2 linked regions of the Luteibacter rhizovicinus DSM 16549 genome follow. The protein of the gene in region 2 binds, or shares a complex with, the protein of the main gene of each other region. Links are inferred from orthologs where the notes say so. Each region holds a gene or a part of one and is shown on either strand. Other genes may lie near its edges.

Region 1 (2,911 bases), 1.9 Mb from region 2 along the record:
ACAAAACCTGCACATTCGTCCCCGCATTCTCGGCGCCACTTGGAACGGGAGGAAATCACCATGCGTGCAGGTCTCATCATCGTCGGCGTCATCCTTATCGGGCTCGGCCTCTGGGTCACCCTCGGCAACGGCAGCTACCAGAAGACCGATACGGTCGCCTCGATCGGCTCGGCCAAGCTCGAGGCCACGCACGACAAGGCCATCCCGCAGTGGGCCGGTATCGCCGGGATCGTCATCGGCGGCATCGTCGCCGTGGCTGGCTTCTCCCGGAAGAACTGAGTCCCCAGCCGGTACAATGGGGGGATGGATGTTTCCCATCTCCTCGATTCCCTCAACGACGCCCAGCGCGAGGCCGTCAGTGCCCCGCCCGGGCACTATCTGATCCTCGCTGGCGCCGGCTCCGGTAAGACCCGTGTCCTGATCAACCGTATCGGTTGGCTGACCCAGGTCGAGCGGGTGCCGCCGTGGGCGATTCTCGCCGTGACCTTTACCAACAAGGCCGCCGGCGAGATGCGCACACGGCTGGACGGGATCATCCCCGGCGGCACGCAGGGCCTCACGGTCGGCACCTTCCACGGCATCGCCCACCGGCTCCTCCGGCGCCACTGGCGCGAGGCGGGGCTGGTCGAAGGCTTCCAGATCCTCGATTCCGACGACCAGCAACGGCTGATCAAACGCATCATCGCGGGACTGGGGCTCGACGAGGCCCGGTTCCCGCCGCGCCAGGCCAGCTGGCAGATCAACAACTGGAAGGACGAAGGCAAACGGCCGGACGGCATCGAGCATCGCGACCATCCGGTGACGCGTACCTTCGTCGAGATCTACAAGGCCTACGAGCAGCAGTGCCAGCGTGCCGGCCTGGTCGACTTCGCCGAGCTGCTGCTGCGCGCGCACGAGCTGTGGCTGAAGGATCCCCAGGTGCTCAAGCACTACCAGGATCGCTGGCGCTACCTGCTGATCGACGAGTTCCAGGACACCAACACGCTGCAATACGCGTGGATCCGCGTGCTCGCCGGCAGCACCGGCCAGGCCTTCGTGGTCGGCGACGACGATCAGGCCATCTACGGCTGGCGCGGCGCGAAGGTCGAGAACGTGCAGCAGTTCCTCAACGATTTCCCCGGTGCGAAGACGATCCGCCTGGAGCAGAACTATCGCTCCACCTCGACGATCCTCAATGCCGCGAACGCGGTCATCTCGCGCAACGGCGGCCGCCTCGGCAAGCAGCTCTGGACAGATGGCGGCGAGGGCGAGCGCATTGCGCTGTACGCCGCCTACAACGAACAGGACGAAGCTCGCTTCGTCATCGAGCGCATTCGCGAACACATCGCCGAGACCGGCAACGCGCGCGATTGCGCCATCCTCTACCGTTCCAACGCGCAGTCACGCAACTTCGAAGAACAGCTGATCCAGCGCGACCTGCCCTACCGTGTCTATGGCGGCCTGCGCTTCTTCGAGCGCGCCGAAATCAAGGACGCCCTGGCTTACCTGCGCCTGGCGTCGAACCGCCATGACGACGCCGCCTTCGAGCGCGCCGTGAATACGCCGCCACGCGGAATCGGTGACCGCACGCTCGACGAGTTGCGTCGCCGCGCGCGGAACGACAGTAGCTCGATGTGGGAGGCCATGCTCACCGAAGCCTCCATCGGCGGTCTCGCCGGACGCGCGAAGAACGCGCTCAAGGCGTTCATCGGCATGATCGACAACCTGGCGCGCACGTTTGGCGGTCACGACAAACTCGACGGTGACGAATCACCGACGGCGCTGAGCCTCGCCGAGCAGATCGAGCACGCCATCCTCCACACCGGCTTGCGCGACTTCTACGAAAACGACAAGCGCGGCAACGGCGAGGCGCGCGTCGAGAACCTCGACGAACTGGTCAACGTCGCCAGCCGCTTCGAAATGACGCCGGAAGATGTCGACGCCGGCCTCAACGAACTCTCGGCCTTCCTTTCCCACGCCTCACTGGAAGCCGGTGAAGGCCAGGGCGAGGCCTGGGACGACTGCGTCCAGCTCATGACGCTGCATTCGGCCAAAGGGCTCGAGTTTCCCATCGTGTTCCTCGTCGGCATGGAAGAAGGCCTGTTCCCCAGCCAGCGTTCCACCGAGGAAGAGAATCGCCTCGAGGAAGAACGGCGTCTGGCCTATGTGGGCATCACACGGGCTCGCGAGCGCCTGTACGTCTCCCACGCGGAGTCGCGCCGCATGCACGGCACGGAGATGCTGGCGCGGCCTTCCCGGTTCCTTGGCGAGATCCCGCCGGAACTGATCGACGAGTTGCGCCCCCGCGTGCAGGTGTCGCGACCGGCCTACGCCGACCGCTATGCGGGCGGAGGCGGCAGCAGTTCGCTGGTGGAAGCATCCCCCATCGCGCTCGGTCAGCGCGTGAGCCATCCGAAATTCGGCGAAGGCACGGTGGTCAGTGCCGAGGGCGCCGGCGCCCACATGCGGCTCCAGGTGAACTTCGAGGATGCCGGGAGCAAGTGGTTGGTTTACGCTTACGCGAATCTGACCGCGTTGTAAGGGGCTCCAACGCGCCACGCTCCCTCCCAGGGGAGCGTCATGGCGTGCCCTGCGAGCGGCGACGCCATCCGTACCAGGGACAGACACGCATGATCGTGGGGATCGACCTCGGCACCACCAACAGCCTCGTCGCGGCGTGGATCGACGGCGCGCCACGCCTCATCCCGAATGTCCTCGGCTCGGTTCTCACGCCCTCCTGTGTCGGCATCGATCAGGACGGTAGCGTGTTGGTGGGCGAGGCGGCTCGCGAGCGCCTGCAGACGCATCCCGCGCAGACCGCCTCGCTGTTCAAGCGCTACATGGGCAGTGCCAGGACCGTCCGCCTGGGCGATCGCGATTATCGGGCGGAAGAGCTTTCCGCCTTGGTCCTGCGCTCGCTGAAGGCCGATGC
Region 2 (4,740 bases):
TCACCGGTGAGCAGAACGGTATCGATCTGGTGCGCGCACGCGAGGATTACGCCATCGTCGACGATGGCACGCCATCTCCCGAGAACGTGCCCGGCTCGGCCCGCATCGGCATTCGTCAGGGAACGGATCTGCTCTGGCGCTGGCTGGTGGCGGGGAACCCCCACGTCTCCAGACCCTGAACGGACGTGCAAGAACCGCCGTCCGGCCCTTGGCTTCGCTCGCCGCCAGAGCTAGCCTGCGCGAAGACATCGACAGGGAGTTCCGTATGAAGCGCATTGCCGCCACCTTTTTTGCCACCGTCCTATCGTGCGGCGTCGCCGCCGCCGACACCTTTCGCGTCGGTTCGCAGGTTGTCACCACGGGGGATAGCGAGGGGCGTCTCCGCGAAATCGCGGGCAAGCCGGATCGCGAGACGCCGATCGAGTCCCGTAACGGTGGTCTTGAGGGCTATCGCCTGGAGTACTTCCAGAAGGGCAAGTCGGTGCAGGTCGAAGTGGTCAACGGGCGCGTTCGCTCGATCACGCAGATCGACAGCTGACGCCGTGACCGACGGTGGGGTGATCGCCGAGAACGGCGATCACCCCACGACAAGATCAGCTTGCGGTTTTCTTCGGCCCCTTGAGGGGCGTGCTGCGCGGCGTCTCCGGAAGGGGCTCGCGGCGATTGTGCGAATAGACATAGGAAATGAACGCGGCGGACGAACGATCCGGCGGCGGCGTGTCCACGGACGGTGTGACGGGTTTCTTCGGGGCATGACGATCGTCTGAGTTAGGCGGGACGAGCCCCGACCGCTGAGCCGGGGGTGGATCCGGCAAAACGAAGCCCGGGTGGTCCAACATGCGCTTTCAGTTGTTAGTTGGGTGTAACGTGGCGGGTCTGGCCGCACGATAGCCATAACACCGACGTAACCCGCCACGTGTCACACGTGGACTGACAGCGAGGGCACGTCATGGATTCACAGAAACAGGTCGTCGGCCCGGCCGACGCCACCAGGATCGACCTTGAGCTGCGAACCGATATGAACTACTGGACGCGCGTGCTCGGTGTGTCCGAGACGTCCCTGCGTGACGCCGTGCTTCGTGTGGGTGTGCAGTCGTCCGACGTCCGTGCCGAACTGCGACGTCGTCGCTGATGGACGGTGTCGTTCGCCCCTTGCGCGTGTTCGTTTTCTATCCGTCGATGAATCTTCGTACGTGGACGGTGTTGTTGCCTGGCGCAACCAAACACGTGTTCCAGACCGAAGGCACGGCCATCGAGTTCGCACTGACGCGCGCCTCGGCCATGAAGGGCAAGGGCCGTGCTGTCGAAGTGCTGCGCGAGCGGGTGTCCGGCGGCTGGGTGCTCGTGCCGTTCTGACAAAGAAAAAGGCCGCGCATCACTGCACGGCCTTTCAAAACCTGGCGCCCGAAGTTGGACTCGAACCAACGACCCCCTGATTAACAGTCAAGTGCTCTAACCGGCTGAGCTATTCGGGCGGGGAGCTGCGTATTGTCTTTATGTGGGGTGGGGCTGTCAAGCGGTCTTAACGATTTCGTGAATGTCGCGCAGCGCAGGTGCGTGCGACGTCGGCCGATGCAGGTTCAACGTGGCTATGGCCATTCTTCGCAACAACGACCGTGATCGTGGTGGCCGGCTTGCCGCGCAGGCACAGTGCCAGCGTCTGGTTGCCCGGCTTGGCGTGTCTGTCGTCGACAGCATGACGTAAGGCGATTTCCGTGCGGGTGCCTATGGCGACCGCGGTCAGCCGTGGATCCAGTGCGTCTTCGACGGCCAGGATGTCGCCGGTGCGCCCGTCGCGGCTGATCCAGCCTACCCCCCAGTCCGTTTGCCCCGAACACGCGCGGCCGTTTGCGCTGGGGCAGACGACGGTGCCCTGGCCGCGATCGATGGCGGCCGTGCGGGCGTGCTGAAGGCTGTTCGTCAGGGCGGTGGTCGCCGCGCGAAGCCGATGGCGCGCGATGGCGTCCGAAAGGGATGGCAGGGCCGTGGCGGCGAGCATGCCCGTGATGGCGAGGACCATGAGGAGCTCGAGCCAGGTGAAGCCGCGACAGGGCGGGCGGGGCATGATGGACTCCGAAAGCGGAGTCTGGATCGTGCCTCCGCCCCGAGGCGGTGGTCTGTGGGTGAATGCCTCACATCCCGTAGGCGTTAGCGCTTTAAACTCGTGCTCCTTGCCAGCATATCGTCAGCCATGACAGATCGCTTCCAGCTCGCCTCCCCGTTCCAACCCTCCGGTGACCAGCCCGAGGCCATTCGACGGCTTACCGAGGGCTTCGACGCCGGTCTGGCGGCGCAGACCCTGCTCGGTGTGACCGGCTCCGGCAAGACGTTCACCATCGCCAACGTGATCGAGAAGATCCAGAAGCCGACCATCGTGCTGGCGCCCAACAAGACGCTGGCCGCGCAGCTCTACGGCGAGTTCAAGGAATTCTTCCCGAATAACGCGGTGGAGTATTTCGTCAGCTACTACGACTACTACCAGCCGGAAGCGTATGTGGTCGCCTCGGACACCTTCATCGAGAAGGACTCGAGCATCAACGACCACATCGAGCAGATGCGACTGGCCGCGACCAAGGCCTTGTTGTCCCGGCGCGATTCGTTGATCGTGGCGACGGTGTCGGCCATCTACGGTCTGGGCGATCCGGAGGACTACATGAGCCTCCGTCTGATCCTCTCGCGCGGTGAGCATATCGATCAGCGCGCCCTGATCAAGCAACTCACCGAACTGCAGTACGTGCGCAATGAGATGGAGCTGCGTCGTGGTACTTACCGGGTGCGCGGCGAGATCGTGGACGTCTTCCCGGCGGAATCGGAGGCCGAGGCACTGCGCATCGAACTCTTCGATGGCGACGTGGAGAACCTCTCCATTTTCGACCCCCTCACAGGTGAAGTGTTGCGCAAGGTGCCTCGCTACACCGTCTACCCGAAGACGCACTATGCGAGCACGCGACAGAGCGTGCTCAATGCCATGGAGACGATCAAGGTCGAGCTCTCCGAGCGCCTCGAGCAGCTTTACAGGGACAACAAGCTGGTGGAAGCGCAGCGTCTCGAACAGCGCACGCGTTTCGACCTCGAAATGATGGCCGAGGTGGGTTTCTGCCAGGGCATCGAGAACTATTCGCGGCACATGACGCGACGCGGTCCCGGCGAGCCGCCGCCGACCCTGTTCGACTACCTGCCGCCCGATGCCTTGATGGTGGTCGACGAATCGCACGTGACCGTGCCGCAGCTCGGCGCCATGTACAAGGGCGACCGCTCGCGCAAGGAGACGTTGGTCGAGTTCGGCTTCCGTCTTCCCTCGGCGATGGACAACCGGCCGCTGCGCTTCGAAGAGTGGGAGCGGCGTGCACCGCGTGCCATCTACGTATCGGCCACGCCGGCGAAATACGAATTGGAGAAGGCCGACGACAATGTCGTCGAGCTGGTGGTCCGTCCCACCGGCCTGATCGATCCGGAAGTCGAGGTGCGACCGGTGCGCACCCAGGTGGACGATCTGCTCGGCGAAATTCGCTTGCGCGTCGCCATGGGCGACCGCGTGCTGGTGACGACCCTGACCAAGCGTATGTCGGAGAACCTCACCGACTATCTCTCCGAGCATGATGTGAAGGTGCGCTACTTGCATTCGGACATCGATACCGTCGAGCGTACGGAGATCATCCGCGACCTCAGGCTGGGCGAATTCGACGTGCTGGTAGGTATCAACCTGTTGCGCGAAGGCCTGGACATGCCCGAGGTGTCACTCGTGGCGATCCTGGATGCGGACAAGGAGGGTTTCCTGCGTTCGAACCGCTCGCTGATCCAGACCATCGGACGCGCGGCGCGTAACGTCCGCGGCAAGGCCATTCTCTACGCCGACGAGATCACCGGGTCGATGAAGATCGCCATGGAAGAAACGGCGCGCCGTCGCGAGAAGCAGATCGAATACAACGCGGCCCATGGGATCACCCCGACGACCGTGGTACGGCGTATCGCCGACATCATGGAGGGCGCTCGTTCCGATTTCGGTTCGCGTGGCAAGGGCAAGCGCGGCAAGGAGGCGAAAAAGGTCGCCGAGGAGGCCGCGGACTACGGGTCGCTCACGCCGGAGCAGGTCGGCTCGACGATCAAGAAGCTCGAGACGAAGATGTACAAGCATGCCCAGAACCTCGAATTCGAGGAGGCTGGCAAGATCCGCGACGAGATCCACCGTCTGAGGGAGCGGGCCCTGCGCTAGGGCCGCTACCGGGCGCCACGGAAAAAAATCTGTCGCGCCCTCTTGCAGACCCCGCCGGGCGCCGGTAAACTGCGCAGCTCTTCGGGCGGTTAGCTCAGCGGTAGAGCACTACCTTGACATGGTAGGGGTCACAAGTTCGATCCTTGTACCGCCCACCACTTTTCCCTAGTGCGGAAAGTGGCTTGAAGACACCGATTAAGGAGCCTCTCAGGGCTCCTTTTTTATTGCCTGTCGCTTGGGTAAATGCCCCGGCACTGACACGCAACCGCGTTCCTCGCGCGCGACATCATGACTCGGTCGGAATTCTCGTGTTCGCCCTGAGACCGGGCTCTTGTGCCGCAGGCCACCCAAGTCTCGACCCGCTACACTCACCGCTTTCCCGATGGAGCGGCGTGCGTGGCCTATCTACTGATCAAATCCCTGCACATCGTGTTCGTCATCGCCTGGATGGCGACGGTGTTCTACCTGCCGCGCATCCTGGTGAACATCGCCGAAGCGACCGGCGAGCCGCCTGCGGTGAAGGCGCG

Evidence for each region. Proteins that work in one complex are often made in the same cells at the same time.
Region 1: the proteins of uvrB (region 2) and uvrD are in contact, whole or in part, in a crystal structure (PDB 7EGT), measured with the Thermus thermophilus proteins. The link is inferred for Luteibacter rhizovicinus DSM 16549 from one-to-one orthologs. Residues at the interface, in WP_096411307.1 of Thermus thermophilus: Glu23, Leu25, Arg26, Asp27, Gly28, Glu29, Arg30, Phe31, Arg55, Glu326, Asp327, Phe328, Glu379, Ser382, Gln383, His398, Gly400, Arg401; in WP_096412145.1 of Thermus thermophilus: His654, Arg656, Phe657, Gln666, Asp668, Glu669, Lys680, Arg681, Leu682, Ser683, Lys685, Tyr686, Ala687.

What each region holds. Positions count from the first base shown.
Region 1 is NZ_CP017480.1:993,632-996,542, forward strand. It holds uvrD (DNA helicase II), read left to right. Parts: upstream 1-303; coding sequence 304-2,520; downstream 2,521-2,911. Other genes in the region: BJI69_RS04605 (hypothetical protein), read left to right, coding at 61-279; BJI69_RS04615 (molecular chaperone HscC), read left to right, coding at 2,610-2,911. UniProt on the Escherichia coli protein: A helicase with DNA-dependent ATPase activity. Unwinds DNA duplexes with 3'-5' polarity. Translocates on single-stranded DNA with 3'-5' polarity. Initiates unwinding more efficiently from a nicked substrate than double-stranded DNA.
Region 2 is NZ_CP017480.1:2,922,589-2,927,328, forward strand. What follows is about bases 1,773-4,702. They hold uvrB (excinuclease ABC subunit UvrB), read left to right. Parts: upstream 1,773-2,191; coding sequence 2,192-4,213; downstream 4,214-4,702. Other genes in these bases: BJI69_RS13310 (pilus assembly FimT family protein), read right to left, coding at 1,773-2,065; BJI69_RS13325 (CopD family protein), read left to right, coding at 4,661-4,702. In the rest of the region: BJI69_RS13285 (DNA-3-methyladenine glycosylase), read left to right, coding at 1-179; BJI69_RS13290 (hypothetical protein), read left to right, coding at 266-538; BJI69_RS13295 (DUF3606 domain-containing protein), read left to right, coding at 950-1,132; BJI69_RS13300 (hypothetical protein), read left to right, coding at 1,132-1,356; more of BJI69_RS13310, read right to left, coding at 1,523-1,772; more of BJI69_RS13325, read left to right, coding at 4,703-4,740. UniProt on the Escherichia coli protein: The UvrABC repair system catalyzes the recognition and processing of DNA lesions. A damage recognition complex composed of 2 UvrA and 2 UvrB subunits scans DNA for abnormalities.